DNA from 2 places in the Corynebacterium epidermidicanis genome. Region 1 is predicted to be linked to the other one. Evidence: riboswitches for the same ligand, from Rfam matches in the RefSeq annotation. Region 1 holds a riboswitch; the other holds the start of a gene.

What was found. Region 1 has a riboswitch for cyclic di-AMP ahead of CEPID_RS03480 (transglycosylase family protein). Riboswitches for the same ligand answer to the same signal wherever they lie in the genome.
Region 2: linked by a shared signal. The riboswitch ahead of CEPID_RS08180 (C40 family peptidase) and the one ahead of CEPID_RS03480 (transglycosylase family protein) in region 1 are both predicted to bind cyclic di-AMP.

Annotation. Positions count from the first base shown of each region.
Region 1 is NZ_CP011541.1:738,455-746,368, forward strand. It holds gene CEPID_RS03470 (solute symporter family protein) at 1-215, opposite strand, end outside; gene CEPID_RS03475 (DUF485 domain-containing protein) at 219-581, opposite strand; gene CEPID_RS13105 (hypothetical protein) at 969-1,253, shown strand; gene CEPID_RS03480 (transglycosylase family protein) at 2,077-2,685, opposite strand; cyclic di-AMP (ydaO/yuaA leader) riboswitch at 2,697-2,852, opposite strand; gene CEPID_RS03485 (cold-shock protein) at 3,333-3,716, shown strand; gene CEPID_RS03490 (DUF2771 domain-containing protein) at 3,740-4,240, opposite strand; gene CEPID_RS03495 (glutaminyl-peptide cyclotransferase) at 4,260-5,075, opposite strand; gene CEPID_RS03500 (DUF3027 domain-containing protein) at 5,113-5,790, shown strand; gene CEPID_RS03505 (aminotransferase class IV) at 5,804-6,388, opposite strand; gene CEPID_RS03510 (chorismate-binding protein) at 6,396-7,914, opposite strand, start outside.
Region 2 is NZ_CP011541.1:1,762,473-1,770,386, reverse strand. It holds gene qcrC (cytochrome bc1 complex diheme cytochrome c subunit) at 1-226, shown strand, start outside; gene qcrA (cytochrome bc1 complex Rieske iron-sulfur subunit) at 223-1,437, shown strand; gene qcrB (cytochrome bc1 complex cytochrome b subunit) at 1,434-3,065, shown strand; cyclic di-AMP (ydaO/yuaA leader) riboswitch at 3,615-3,801, shown strand; gene CEPID_RS08180 (C40 family peptidase) at 3,812-4,444, shown strand; gene CEPID_RS08175 (C40 family peptidase) at 4,830-5,906, shown strand; gene CEPID_RS08170 (glycosyltransferase family 4 protein) at 5,993-7,111, shown strand; gene CEPID_RS08165 (ROK family protein) at 7,174-7,914, shown strand, end outside.

The DNA of each region.
Region 1 (7,914 bases):
GCGGCTGCAGAAAGGTAATCGCCGGAGATTGCGAGGCCGTTTTGCCAGCCGTTAAACGAAGCACCACCGGTGTAGAAGTCGGAGCCTTTCTGGGAGGTTTGTCGAGTAGCTCGGACAACAATCGCCATCGTTACCACGATGAAGCCCACGAAAATCGAAATATTGAGCAGCGGGTTACCCGTTGAAATCTGCTCAGCAGCTAGTACAGAGTGCATGGGTTAGACCTTTCCGATCGGGGTAGGCTGTTGCAGCATCGAATTGCGTATCGACGCCGTGGCGGGGTCCAAGGTGTTGTCGGCAAAGCGAACATATAGCCAAGTGACGATGCCTGCTGTCGCGAACTGGGCGAGTCCCAGAACCATGCCGATGTTGATAGCGCCATAGACTCGGATTGACGTGAAATCGGTGGCGAATGTGGCAACGACGATGTAGAACACAAACCACAGCAGAAACACTGCAGAAATCGGGAAGGCGAAGGACCGGAAGGTGTGCCGGAGTGCACCGAACTCTTCCGATTGACTGACAGCAAGGAACTCGTCCGCTGTCGGCGGTTGGGGATGCACGGGGTGCTGTTGTTGCATAGCGACCTCTCTAGTTAAGGCGATCTGAGTCACGACAAATTGACTGTGTGACACGCTACACAACTAGGTTTGCTTCCATGACGCTTTTTCCAGCTAGGGGGTACTTTTCCTTGCGATAAGTGAGATTTCCAAACTTGTGAAGATGTTGAGATAAGTGGTTTTGTTAAGTCTGCGAAGGGGAACTTGTGTTGGTGGGGGTGAATTTTGCGTGGTTACCGTCAAGAACTGGAGTCCGAGGTGAAAAGGGAGTGGGCGAGTGGCGCACTGGCTTAATTTGAGCGCTTTGGCGCGGGCGGGGGTAGTAGGGAGGCGGGTATTTGCGGTTGCGGTGCTCGGGTCGCGCCGGTGTACAAAAACCGATCCTCTCGCTCAGTGTGTGCTGGGTCAATGAAGAAAAACGGCACCACCAGATGGCGATGTAACAATAAGTCCTGCGGTGCTTCCACCGCCCGAAGCTCGCAAACAGCTTCAAAGAATGCGGCGGCTTTCCGCTTGTTCTATGACTGGATCACCGCCGCCACATCACTTGTTGCAATTGCCGCAAAAGCAGGTGTCGCCCGTCTAACTCTGCGTCAATGCTTCTGGTGGTGCTGGTTGATTCATCCTCAACCGTATATCGGTTCTTTTCCGTATCTTCGATTAAGTCTTGATCGGCGGCATCTACTTCAATGAGCAGTGTTTGCTGATCCTGTCTTCCAACGGCGATGTCATCGCTTGGCACTGGTGCAAAACCGGAAACGGTTGAGGCCTATACACACGTGTGCTGTGCACCATCCGGTCACCGCTCATGGTCATGTTGGACGGTGGACAAGGGGCACGCAGTGCGATCACTACGTGCTGGCCCACGATCAAGGTTCAATGCGGCATTGTCCATGCTTAACGACGGTTCAGACTGCTCACCAGGTCACGCCCGTGCACTGATGCGGGCGAAGCGATCTACGGGCTTGCCTTAGCGCTCGCCAAAGTCACCGTCTTGACCCAACCAAACGACAACCAAGCAAACCAAGAAACAGGTTGACCAACCCTCTATGACAACGCTATTTCAACCGAATACAACCACGACACCGGAATACGCAAAGGAACCATCCCCTAAAACCACAAATGTGTCCGGTCGGCGACTCGCCGACCGGACACACTGTTCTTTACTTAACCCTCTCTCATTCTTGTTTTCCGCAGTGTTGTGGGCCTGAGGCCAGTATTTGTTGTTGTCTGGGGGCCGTAGCTCGCTCGATGTCGTCCCTTCGGTGTAGTCGGACTACCGCTGTGGGATTTTATTCATTAAAAAACGCTGTTCTACGTAGTCGGACTACGCCGAAGCGACGACATAGCACTTGTGCAGCACACCCGCGCGGCCGGCGACACGCCGACCGGACACACTTTTCTTTACTTACCCCCCGTGCGCCGTGCCGGGGTCGCAGCGAACACAGCAAAAATCCGCTCCTTCAACCATATGATGGGCTGAAGAAGCGGATTGAAGCTTCAGGCTGGGCCTAGCTTAGAGCTTTGCCAGCTGGCCGGAGGAGAGGAGGGCGTCGATCTGGCCTGTATTAGCTGCGTAGTAATCCAGTGCCTGCTGTGGCAGGACGATGCCGTACTGCGCGAAGAAGGCCTTAATCTTTTCCAGCGCGGCCTCAGCAGCGGTTGGAGCTGCGATTGGTGCTGCCGGGGCATCGTATGCAACAGCAGCAGGTGTAGCCGGGGCAGGCGCTGGTGCCGGAGCCGGAGCGGAGACGTTGCGTTGAGTTGGACCCGCGTTCAGTCCAAGGCTTGCAGAACATGCAGGCCATGCGCCCCAGCCCTGACCGGCGAGAACGCGCTCGCCAACGGCGATCTGCTGTTCACGGGTTGCCTGGTAAGCGTAAGGGGCGAATTCCTGGCCGCCGTAGGCATTCCAGGTGGAAGGGGAGAACTGGAGTCCGCCGTGGAAGCCGTTGCCGGTGTTGATGGACCAGTTGCCACCTGCTTCGCATCCTGCGAGACGATCCCAGTCGGAATCTGGAGCTGCGCTAGCGGTTGGGGCAAGCAGAGTTGCTGCGGTGCCGAATGCGACGGTGGATGCGGCGAACTTGGCCTTCAGGGAAGAGCCGGCTGCATGACGTGCCATAAAAAATGTGTTCCTCTCATATTAAACGCCTGCGAGGTTAGCTGTCGGGTTCGGGCGGAGGATCACAGTGCCCGGCCAGTAGCTTCCTTGTGAGAAATCTACGTGGCTTCACCCCAAGGGAATGGTTCCCAAAGTGGGTTCCCCGCCCCAGTCTGCACATGAATGAAAAATTTTTGTATTTAATGGCCAGCAGTTTCGGCATCTCTCGCAGACTGGGTTAGGCGTAAAGAAAGATGCTTGCTCTGTGGCGCTTGCTAGATAACGGTAGCGGTATGTAACGAAAGTGTCACGCTCATTTGGCGGAAAAGTTACGAAATTCTCTCGAAGGCAAGAAATCCGCAGGTGAACTCGACCAAGAAATCTGTGTGATGATAGTCACAATTATTGTGGTAACTGCTTGAAGTATCGCTTTGGAAACCTTGGCCATTGTGAGGTTTGTGCAGGTAATGGTGGAATTTGATCGGTGACGGATCAATAAAACGTGCTCACTCGCGCAGATTTGATAATTGTGGAACAAGGGTTTAGGGGAAAGGTGCGGATGTGTGGCGAGAGAGAGGTGTCGATAAGGCTGGGTGGGGTGGAAAATACCGCGCCTAAACACGGTATAGTTAAACTTTTACGAACGCGAAGTGAAAGGACTGATGACTATGCCCATCGGCAAGGTGAAGTGGTACGACGTCGAGCGTGGCTTCGGCTTTGTTTCGAACCCGGGCGATGAGGACGTTTATGTCAACAAGGCAGTGTTGCCTAAGGGAGTCACCGAGCTGCACCCTGGGCAGCGCATTGAGTTTGATTTCGCGGCCGGGCGGCGTGGCCCGCAGGCATTGCGAGTGAAGGTTTTGGAAGAGGCGACTCGCAAGCCGATCCACAAATACAAGCCGGAAGAACTGAACTCTATGATTTCCGATCTCATGACTGTGCTGGAATCTGCGGTGCAGCCGCAGCTCGCGCAGGGTCGGTACCCGGACCGCAAGGAAGGTCGACAGGTAGCCGAGATTCTGCGAGCAGTGGCTAAGGAACTTGACGCCTAAATGCCCCCATACGCCAAGCAGCCCTACTGCTTGGCGTTGACGGACCACACCACGGTGTATGGGGTTTCTACTCCTTGGGCATCTTCGCCAATCATCAAGGAAGAAACTTCCACGACGACGAGTCGAGACCCGGATTCGGATTGAGCCGGGATCTCGACTTCTTTCTTTTCATTACCCTTGAAGAACATCTGATCGTTGGCCGCCGGGTCGTCGTAAATCTTCAGCAGGGACCAGTCATGGTCATAGACGTCGCTGGGTAGGGAGATTTTCATTGGGTTATCGCCCACCTTGAGCTCTGCGACCTGTCCTTGCGGACACTCGACTCCTGCCTCGCAGACCGTATATGGATGGACATCCATCTTCTCATTGCCAGCGGAAACCTGCAGAGTGACGGTCTTTGGGTCTGGGCCCGGCCGATCATTCCACCACTTTTGAAAAGCGATACTTCCTGCCACGATCACCACTACGGCGACGATGAGGATCACGAACTGCGTCAGATTGCGTTTCCGGGTGCTGCTGGCCATAGCTACCAATGCTAGCTAGTTATCCAGCTGGAACAAATCGCACCTCGTACATCTGGGGCCATCGCTTGCCAGCAAGAAGGAAAGAATCTGAGCCTGGGAGGGCCGCGATTCCGTTGAGGACGTTGTTTGGATCGGCGGCCGCATTGCTGGGCAAGGCGCTGGCGTCGATAGTAGCGTTGACTTTCCCATCCGGGCTGATCCGCACAATCTCGCTGGTCAGGAAGCGATTGGCGTAGATTTGGTCGTCAACGCACTCCAGTTCGTTGAGCTGAGTCACGGGCTGGCCTCCGTTGGTGACGGTGATGCGCCGCTGTTCGCTGAAGGTTTGTGGGTCGAGGATCCGCAGCTGGGCGGTGCCGTCGGACATCACTAGGTGATCCTTGGTGGCGCACAGTCCCCAGCCTTGACCTGGGTAGCGGACCTGGGTCTTTTCGGCGAGTGTGCGGGCGTCACGTCGGTAGGCGATGCCGTCTTGCCAGGTCAACTGCCATATATCGTCGCCAAATTTGGTGATGCCTTCCCCAAATTGTCGTGGCGGAAGGCTCTTTTGGGCCAACGGAGAGGCCGTCGGGGTGGAAAGGGGAACGCGCATGATCTGGCTTTCGCCGTACTGGCCAGTGCCGATCAGCAAGTCCGAGCCGTCCACTTCGAGCCCTTGGGTAAACCACGCCGGATTCATCTGGTGGGTCGCCACGATCTCTGGGCGTAGCCGAACTGACTGGTCGACGGCACTATTGGTTGCCTGCGGCGGTGCCGGAATACTCGACGAACAACCGACGACCCCGCCGGTTAGCGCAAGCGCTACCACCATTTGCCACACCTGTTTTAGACCCATAACTAATCATTGTGCCTTAATCGGCAATAATGGAGAGGTGGCACCTGGAAAACGACGCAAGCGAAACAACAAGGGTCAGCTGTTCGACGCCCAAGCCATCGACCTCGCACGGTCTGCCTTGGAGGAGCTCGACGAGGGGGAAGTAGGCGTACACACTGGGGTATCGGTACTAGGCGACAACGTGGTAATCCACCACTTCGAAGCTCATGTGCCGGGCTACCGAGGTTGGGAATGGACCGCCGTCCTGGCCTGCGCTGACGGCTCGCATTACGTCACCGTCAATGAACTTGCGCTCATGCCAGGGCGTGATGCGCTGCGCGCCCCAAGCTGGATTCCTTACGAGGATCGTGTCCGCCCTGGAGACCTGAAACCGGGTGACCAATTTCCGCCGCGTGCCGACGACGATCGCCTCGATACCCTTCCCGACGGCACCCATACCCTCACTAAGAAGGGCTTTGAAGACTCGTTGGCGAGGTGGCGAGAAAACTACGGACCCACCACAGAATACGCCGAGAAGGCTCACCTCAAGTGCTCTAGCTGCGCGTTCTTTCACCCCATCGCAGACTTCCGGACTTTTGGCGCCTGCCTCAACATCTACGCAGCCGATGGGCGTGTCGTCCACGTGGCGTACGGGTGCGGAGCACACTCCGAAACCCCACCGGCGGATAACCTCGCAGCCAAGGAACACGAGGCGTTCGACGACGGGCACCTTTAACTCTCCAACACTGCTAAACGACGTCCGCGTGGTCCCACAGCCAACGGTTGACCGAGGTAGGGTCAGGTCCACCCGCGCTGCGCACGCCGGAAAACGCGTTGAGCAGCCACAACCGTTTCGGGGATCGCCAACCCGAGCACGGCCTAACCACAAGTCCTGAGCTACGCAAGAACTCAAGAACCGGGGGCAAAGTAGTTGAGTTAAGGGTGCGCGGGTGAGTACAAAACTCAGCCACCCCAGAATCAAAACAAATCAGGGCCGAAAAGATGCCTTCGACGACGAGGCCATCCTGGCTCAACAGCCCTTCTGCGAAACCACGCCGTTCGGATTGGCGCAACCTGGTGGTCAACCACACTAGATCGGGACCTTTCCGGGTAGGTTGGGTGCGAAGATCCAAGTGCGGGATCGGATCAACACCGATCAGCGCGCTAAATGGACGATCTGGACGGTGTTGCACCTGACCGTCGGCGCGCACGAGAGGGTTCGAAGCACCAGTGGCTGCTTCGCGCAGTTGGGTGCGCACCATCTGTTGTTGCTCCAGGTCTAGCCCAAGGCGCTCAAAGTGCGCGCCCAGGTTGCGGACCTTGCCGTCGACCATACGAAAACTAGTGCAGATCATCGTTGCCCAACACCGCCAAAAAGGGCCGCAGTTTTACCAGGACTTCGTCATATTCTTCGTCCGCGTCACTTAGCCGGGTGATCGCTCCACCAGCGCCGTAGGTGGCACGGCCGTCGGCAAGCACGAGGGTACGGATCAAAATGGAGAAGTCAGCATCACCATCAGCGGAGATATAGCCCATGATCCCGGAGTAGTCGCCACGAGGCTGGCCTTCGAGCCGCGCAAGAATATCCATGGAGGATTGCTTGGGCGCGCCCGTCATCGATCCACCCGGAAACGCCAGCCTGACGACGTCCGCCGTGCGACGCCCAGGGGCGATGCGCCCCGTGATCGTCGAAATCATCTGATGGGCGTGCGTAAACGAATGCACCGCGCACAATTCCGGCACGGCGATGTCGGTGCAGGTCCGCGCTAAATCGTTGCGCAGCAGATCGACGATCATGAGATTTTCCGCCCGGTCCTTGCGCGACGTGGCCAAATCCTCCGCCAACTGACGGTCGCTTTCAGGGGTTTGCCCACGCGGCCGAGTGCCCTTAATTGGACTGGCAGCAGCAACACTCTGCCGAACCGACAAGAACCGCTCGGGCGAAGCGGATAGCACCGCACGCTGCGGTGAGAGGTAGCAACCAGCCATAGGCGACGGTGAGACCTGCCGCAACTGCAGGTAGAGCGCTAGGGGATCGACATCAACCTCGGCGTGCGCCGACGTGGTCAAACACAGCTCGTAGCTGTTTCCCGCCGCGATTTCCGCCTGGCATTGCTCCACCAATTCCCGGTAGTTCTGCCTACTGTGACGGATGCGCACCGGCGCCTGGATGCGGGCCGGTGCAACAACAGCTAGGGGGACTTCTGTTAAGCGGGCATCGTCTGGAGACAAAAGGAATGCCTGTCCGTCCACGATTTGGTAGACCACCTCAGGCTGGAGCAGCTGTTCAGTGAAAGTACCGCCATCCGTGCCATCGCTGGCCTCGTAGCTAAGCACGCCGAGCGCGCCGGGGACGAAAGTGTGACCGGAGCTGGAATCGGGGCTCAAGCGGGCGGGTGGGATGCTGTCGACGTCGATAAGCTTCTGCCCTGCTGCAACCAAATGCATGCCGGAGGTGGCGGTGTCCGCGGTGGCGGTGTCAAACCAGCACACATAGGGGAAGTGTTCACGTAGGCCGGCCGCGACCTCAGCAGGGGCGTGAAGCGGGGCGGTGCTCCGGTGCCATTGGCGCATGATCCCGGTGGCAGCCAGTAGGTTTTGCATGAGTTGGACACCCGAGTGGGTCCCGATGGATTCCGGGTGAAACTGCACGCCCCACTGTGGCTTGTGGCGATGTTTCAGCGCCATGATGGTGCCGTCTTCGGCGGTGGCCAGGACCTCAATATCGGGGTGGGGTGCGACATCCAGAGAGTGGTATCGGATCACCGGAAGCGGTTGCGGAAGACCAGCGAAAATGCCCTCGCTTGAGTGCTGGACCAGGCTTTCCAGACCATGCATGGGAAACGGTGCCCGTCGTAAT
Region 2 (7,914 bases), 1.0 Mb from region 1:
GGCCATGCTCACTGGCCCGCAGAACATGCCTAAGTTCTCTGATCGTCAGCTCACTGAGGACGAGAAGAAGGACATCATTGCCTACATTAAGGCTGCCAAGGAAACCCCAAGCCCAGGCGGGTACGCACTGGGTGGCCTCGGCCCAGTCTCTGAAGGCATGTTTATGTGGCTAATCGGTATCGCGGCTCTGATCGCCGCTGCTCTGTGGATTGGATCTCGCTCATGAGCAACAACGTCAACAAGAACTACACGAGCCAAGAGCTCAAAGCCATGAGCAATGACGAACTTGCTCGTCTGGGCACCGAACTTGATGAAGTTACGGTCGCTTACCGCAAGGAACGTTTCCCAATTGCGAATGACCCCGCTGAAAAGCGTGCAGTCACCAACGTTGGCTTCTGGTTTGCCCTTGCTATTGTGATGGCGCTTGCCTTCATGGCGGTCTACCTGTTCTGGCCTTGGGAGTACAAGGGCCTCGGTGAAGACGGCAAGTGGGTCTACACTTTCTACACCCCGCTGCTGGGTGTCACGATGGGTCTGTCGATCCTTTCGATGGCCATCGGCGTCGTTCAGTACCAGAAGAAGTTCATCCCAGAGGAAATCTCGGTGCAGCGCCGTCACGACGGCGGGTCTGACGAAGTTGATCGCGCTACCTTGGTTGCGTTGCTCAATGACTCCTGGGAGACTTCGACCCTCGGTCGTCGTAAAGTGCTTATGGGCCTCATGGGTACCTCAGCAGTTCTCGCTGGCCTCGCGATCATCTTCCCACTTGGCGGCATGATCAAGAACCCTTGGAAGAAGAAGGAGGGTGCCCTCGACTACAACGGTGACGGTACTCTCTGGACTTCCGGTTGGACCCAGATTGAAGATGGTAAGAAGATCTACCTCGGTCGCGATACGTCTGCTATCGCTGAAAAGCACGGCGAGCACTACAGCACCACTGGTGTTACCCGCCTGGTTCGTATGCGTCCAGAGGATCTTTCCGCCGCAGCTATGGAGACCGTCTTCCCACTGTGTGAAGAAGACGTAAACGACGGCGACTCCTACGATCCGAAGCGCGATGTGTACACCATGCACATGCACTCCATCCATGGCCCTCGTAACGCAGTGATGCTCATCCGCCTGCGCTCCGAAGATGCTAAGAAGGTTATCGAGCGCGAAAACCAGGAAGACTTCCACTACGGCGACTACTACGCGTACTCGAAGATCTGCACCCACATCGGCTGTCCAACCTCGCTGTACGAAGCACAGACCAACCGAATTCTGTGCCCATGTCACCAGTCACAGTTCGATGCACTGCGCTACGGCAAGCCGTTGTTCGGTCCTGCCGCCCGCGCGCTGCCACAGCTGCCAATCACCGTCGACGAAGAGGGCTACCTCATCGCCAAGGGTAACTTCATTGAGCCGGTTGGCCCGGCATTCTGGGAGCGTAAGTCATGAGCAACAAACTAGATCAACTCGGAAATAACCTAGATTCGCGTTACCCATTTGCTGGCGTAGTACGCACGAACATCAACAAGGTCTTCCCAACGCACTGGTCCTTCATGCTTGGTGAGGTTGCTCTCTACAGCTTCATCATCTTGTTGCTGTCCGGTATCTACCTCACCCTGTTCTTTGACCCATCGATCACCAAGGTGATCTACGACGGTGCATATGCACCGCTTAACGGCGTCGAAATGTCTCGCGCGTACGAGACGGCGTTGAACCTTTCTTTCGAAGTTCGCGGTGGTCTGTTTATCCGTCAGCTGCACCACTGGGCAGCTCTCATGTTCGCCGTCTCCATCATGGTTCACATGATGCGCGTGTTCTTCACCGGTGCATTCCGTCGTCCACGTGAGGCCAACTGGATCATCGGCTGTGTCCTGCTGATCCTGTCCGTCGCTGAAGGCTTCATGGGATACTCTCTGCCGGACGACCTGCTCTCCGGCGTTGGTCTGCGAATCATGTCTGCGATCGTGGTGTCCCTGCCGATCATCGGTACCTGGATGCACTGGGCTGTTTTCGGTGGTGACTTCCCATCCGAAATCATGCTGGACCGCTTCTACATTCTGCACGTTCTGTTGATCCCGGGCATCATTCTCGCCCTGATCGCAGCTCACGTGGCAATCGTGTGGTTCCAGAAGCACACCCAGTTCCCTGGACCTGGTCGTGCAGAGAACAATGTTGTTGGTGTCCGAATCCTGCCAGTGTTCGCTGTAAAGGGTGTCGCCTTCGGTCTGTTCACCTTCGGTGTGCTGGCGCTGATGGCTGGTGTAACCACCATCAACGCAATTTGGAACCTTGGTCCATACAACCCAGCCCAGGTTTCCGCTGGTTCCCAGCCGGATATCTACATGCTGTGGACGGACGGTGCAGCTCGTGTGATGCCAGCCTGGGAACTCTACCTGGGCAACTACACGATCCCAGCAGTGTTCTGGGTAGCCGTCATGCTCGGTATCCTCGTGGTTCTGCTGTTTGCTTATCCATTCATCGAGAAGAAGATCACTGGCGACGACGCTCACCACAACCTGTTGCAGCGCCCGCGCGACGTGCCAGTTCGTACCGCTCTTGGTGCAATGGCCCTGATGTTCTACTTCTTGCTGACTCTGTCGGGTGGTAACGACCTCTTCGCCTACCACTTCCAGATTTCGTTGAACGCAATGACCTGGGTTGGTCGTATCGGTTTGATCGTGCTGCCGGCACTGACCTACTTCTTGACCTACCGAATTTGTGTGGGCCTGCAGCGCTCTGACCGTGAAGTTCTCGAGCATGGTATCGAGACCGGTGTCATCCACCAGCTCTCGAATGGTGCCTTCATCGAAGTACACCAGCCGCTTGGCCCGGTCGACGAGCATGGTCACCCAATCCCGCTGGAATACGCTGGCGCTAAGGTGCCAAAGCAGATGAACGAACTCGGCTTTGCCGATTCGCTCAGCCGCGGTTCTGCGTTCAAGGCTGATGATGAGGCAATCGCTGCCAAGGCAGCCGAGATCGCTCACGAGAATCACGAAGAAGAGCTTGAGATGTACCGCGCGCTCAATGAAGCTAATCGTGCGGAAGATATCGAGAACGGTCGTTCCCCTAAGTAAGGAAAACCTGACTGTCTAGCTCGTTTTAAGGGCCCAGGAGATACCTCCTGGGCCCTTTACTTTGCGTGGAGCACAGTGGCCATCAAAATGTCTATCGCTATTACATTCGTTGGCCAGGCGACAATCAGCTTTTGATGTCTTCTCGCTCGAGCTTGCCTTCAACCTGAACACATCTTGTATCGACCACTGATGGTGAGGGCGTTATTGATGTGGCTCATGCGAACCGTGAGGTTCGCCCGCTGTAAACGTGAGTTAAATCTCAAAGTTTCAGAAAATTGCCAAGAATGGATTTGTAGAAGGAGTGCCTTCTCGTGACACGAGCCGGCACTTGAGACAATTTGTCTGGACTGAACTGGGTAAACGATGGGTTGGCATTGCGGGCTGCTAGGGCTGGCGGTTTATTGGGGGAACCTGGCAGTCTTGTCCGACTTTTTGATAACGGCGCGATAACAAAAAAATAACGCGTGTCTTATTGGACAACGGCCGTGACCATTTCGTAATCTTGTCGAGACATTGCGGGATGGTCGAATTGGCCAAAACCTGGAATATAAATCAAATATGCCTAATCGGAGTGAAGTTCAAGAGTTCCCTCTTGAGTTGCGCTCTGAGCCGGGGAACCACAGTTTTCTGGGGTGAATCCACTGGAGAGCTTCGTTGTATGGCGAAGTGGTCAGTGGTAGGGAGCCTTCCGTTTCCGAATCCGACAGCTAACCCGGCCGGCTAAAAGGAAGATTTGGAGATTATTCGTGGGTAAACACACCCGTTCTACTGTTTCATTTGGTGCAAAGGCTTCTGCAACTGCTGTCGCCGTAGGCTCTGCTGTAGCTCTTGCCACGCCGGCAAACGCGGCTGAGGTAGTTGTTCCTAACACCAACCTGCGGATGGAACTCGCTGGTTTGGAAAATGTTCCAAACATTGCTTCCGTTCCTGGAATTCAGCAATGGGTACCGTCGCTGGCAGCTCAAGGTGAAGTAGTCAGCTACAACGCTAACGTTCAGCAAGCTGCTGTTCCGGCCGAGGCTGCACCACAGCAGACCGCTGGTCAGGCTATCGTCGACGCTGCACGTTCCAAGATTGGATCTCCATATGTTTATGGCGCTGCCGGCCCAAACGCCTTCGATTGCTCTGGTTTGACATCTTGGGCTTACGCTCAGGTGGGCAAGCAGATTCCGCGTACCTCTTATGCTCAGGCGGCGCAGGGCACTCCTGTCTCTCGTGATCAGTTGCAGGCTGGCGATATCGTTGCATTCTATGGTGGCGCATCCCACGTGGGTATCTACACCGGCCATGGGACTGTTATCCACGCTCTGACCGAAGGTACTCCACTGTCTGAGCACCCGCTCGACTACATGCCGTACCACTCTGCAGTGCGTTTCTAAGCGCCGTCCCTAGTGCTGCCATTAGCAGGCCTCCACCCAGTGGGTGTGACGCCTGCTTTTGCATTTGCTGGGCAGACTTTCACACTAGGGAGGGGCTAGTGGATACTCCGGGCCTATTCGTCAGTTTCGAGCTTCTAGTCACAGATCATTCGGTAGTAAAAGGGGGTATAGTGCTTCCGAGAAAGCTATCTAGCTGCCTTGCCGGTCGGACCGTGCTCGTTTGCTGTTCCTAATGGAGGGACCCAGTCGAAAAATCCGAGGCCTTGCGCTTGTTTTAAGCTTGCGTTAAGGGTAGTCTTAGATATCATTTGTGGCTGAAGTTCAGCATCAGGGTGGTACAACCGTCGCCACCTACATTCGCCTTTTGCTTCCTAGAAAGACCTTCGTGAACTCTCGTAACCTCACTACGCGTGCGCTAGGCCTCGCATTGGCCTGCGCTGTCCTCAGTAGCCCCTGTGCCGTCGCGGACCCTGTTTCCGCGCCCGCAGTTTCCGCTACACCAGCGCCTAACCTCGATTCGATCACTTCTGTGCCTGAACTCATGACAGCATTGGAGCAGGCTTCTAAGAAGGCAAGCGCCAAGAACGAAGAGTTCAAGCAAACGCAACAGGATATCCAAGCCAAGGAAAAAGAGGTGGCTTCGGCTAAGGAGAGCGTTGCCAAGGCCAAGAGCGAGATTGATTCCGCTCGAGCGGCGGAGTCGCTGGCGCGGGCGGACGTCGAAAAACTTGCGCAGTCCCGCTACCGCGGGGTGAACGTAGATCCGTTGACTGCGGTGATTAATGCGGATGGCCCTCAGAATGCGATTGATCGTTCTGCCTACATGACCGCTTACGCGCGCAAGGCAAAGGAAGCCCTTGCTCGTCAGGAGGAGGCGACTCGGGACGCTGGGGAAGCGCACAGCAAGGCCGCTCGTCTGGAAGCGAAGCTCAATTATCAAATGGCGGACTTGCAGTACAAGCGAAGCGTGCAGGAAAAGCAAGAAAGCGAACTCAAGGATCGGATCGAGAAGATCCAAAAGCGCGTTGACGGGTTGAATAAGGAAGAGCGCGCGGCTTGGGAAGCTAAAAATAACCCGGTCGCAGGCTATTCGCTTGCCGGGGTGAACGGAAGCAATCCGGAAGGCATGAAGGCGCTTGAGGCGGCCATGACCAAGCTTGGTTCGCCATACGGTTGGGGAGCCACCGGTCCGAACGTCTTTGACTGCTCCGGCCTGGTCGTGTGGTCCTATGCGCAACAAGGCAAGACGCTTCCTAGGACGTCGCAGGCCCAGATGGCCGGTGGAATCCCAGTGAGTCGCGCGGATCTGCAACCCGGCGACGTTGTTGGCTACTACCCAGGCGCAACCCACGTCGGCATTTATGCCGGAAACGGCAAGCTTGTGCACGCTTCCGACTACGGCATTCCCGTGCAGGTTGTCGACGTTGATTCAATGCCTTTCTATGGGGCACGTCGCTATTAACAGCGACCTCTCACCGCTATCGGCTGTCTGAGGGGCAATCTGGGGCTATGAGGTACCACTAGGCGACGGAAGGCTAACCTGATCCCATGAGTCGCGTGCTGCTGGTCACCAACGATTTCCCGCCTACCCTAGGGGGCATTCAGTCCTACCTTCGGGACTTCGTGGCGACCCTCGATCCCAGCGAGGTAGTCGTGTTGTGTTCTACCCAAGACGGCTCTGCCGCCGCAGCCTTCGATGCTCAGCTGCCTTACCGCGTGGTGCGGATGCCTCAGCGAGTACTCCTCCCTACGCCCTCGGTGGCAGCCAAAATGGCTGACATCATCGCTGAAGAACACATCGACGTAGTCTGGTTCGGCGCTGCCGCTCCGCTCGGATTGCTTGGCCCGGTAGCAAGACGTGCAGGGGTACGGCGAATCGTTGCCAGCACCCATGGGCACGAGGTGGGCTGGTCGATGCTTCCTATTGCTCGCCAGCTGTTACGCCGGATCGGAGATCACGCCGATGTCGTCACTTATATCTCTGCATATACCTTGCGTCGGCTACAGCCCGCGTTTGGCGCATCGCCACGGTTCATTCACTTGCCCTCTGGGGTCTCGGCAGCAGCTTTTCGACGCCCCGATCCACTTCCACTTCCACCACAGCTCAGCGGGATTCCAGCGGATGCTCCGATTGTGCTCTGTATGTCTCGGCTGGTCGCTCGAAAAGGTCAGGATAGCCTCATTCGGGTGTGGCCCGAGATCCTCAAGAAGCATCCAGAGGCATTCCTCGTAATAGTTGGCCAAGGTCGCTACGAATCCGTATTGCGCAGGCTAGCTTCCCGGACTCGTAATATTCGAATTACTGGTCGGGTATCGCAGTCTGACGCGGTCGCATTGCTGCACCACTGCGCACTATTCGCGATGCCTGCTCGGACGCGAGGACGTGGCTTGGACGTCGAAGGCCTGGGAATTGTTTATCTGGAGGCCCAAGCAGCCGGACGACCAGTCATTGCCGGCGACTCTGGTGGTGCGCCCGAAACCGTCACGGCTGCCACGGGTCGGGTGGTAGCTGGCCGAGATCGAGATCAGTTGCGACGGGAAATCCTAACGTTGCTTGGTGACGACAACCTCCGGGCCACCATGGGGAAGGCGGGACGCGAGCACGTCGAAAAGCAGTGGAATTGGGAACTATTGGGGCAGCGCCTGCGGCTCGCGCTTTTCAACTAAGCCCGCTCGGACGGCTATACTTACCGAAGTTTTATGCCTCAATAGACGGGAACGACAGCAGGATGAGCGATTCGGCACAACACGCCAGCCCAGTGTCCATAGGCTTTGATATTGGTGGTACTAACTTGCGGGCATCTGTGGTGGACCGTGCAGGCCGAGTCGTAGACACCCTGCAAGAGAAGTCTCGTAGAGATGCCGAATGCATGGAGCACCTAATTGTCGAAATGACACGGTCCTTGCAGAATAGACACCAAGTTGGGGCAGTGGGGGTAGCCGTGGCCGGGTTCCTCGACCCGACCTGTTCTATTGTGCAGTTCGCACCGCACTTGCCGTGGCGTGATGCTCCGTTGAAATCTCGGCTGCAGGAGCATCTCGACGTCCCCGTGGTGCTCGAACACGACGCTAATTCGGCTGCATATGGTGAGTTTCGTTACGGTGCCGCGGTGGGTGCCAAAACTTGGGCGTTGTGCGCTATCGGAACCGGAATTGGTGCCACCCTCATGCATAATGGCGAGATTTTCCGTGGTGCCTACGGTATTGCGCCAGAGCTCGGGCACTTGCCGGTGGTGCCCAATGGGCGGCCGTGTGCGTGTGGTAAGCGCGGGTGCTTAGAAAGGTATTGTTCCGGAACTGCCTTGGCGTTTGGGGCGCGAGAATTGTTGGAGTCTGATCCGGGAACTTCCTCACCGCTGAGGGACAAACCGGAATTTACCGGCGAAGATGTCATGCGAGCCGCTCGTGCGGGCGACGAGCTAGCTTTGCGAGCGATGGGTGATTTCAGCGATTGGCTCAGTATCGCGTTG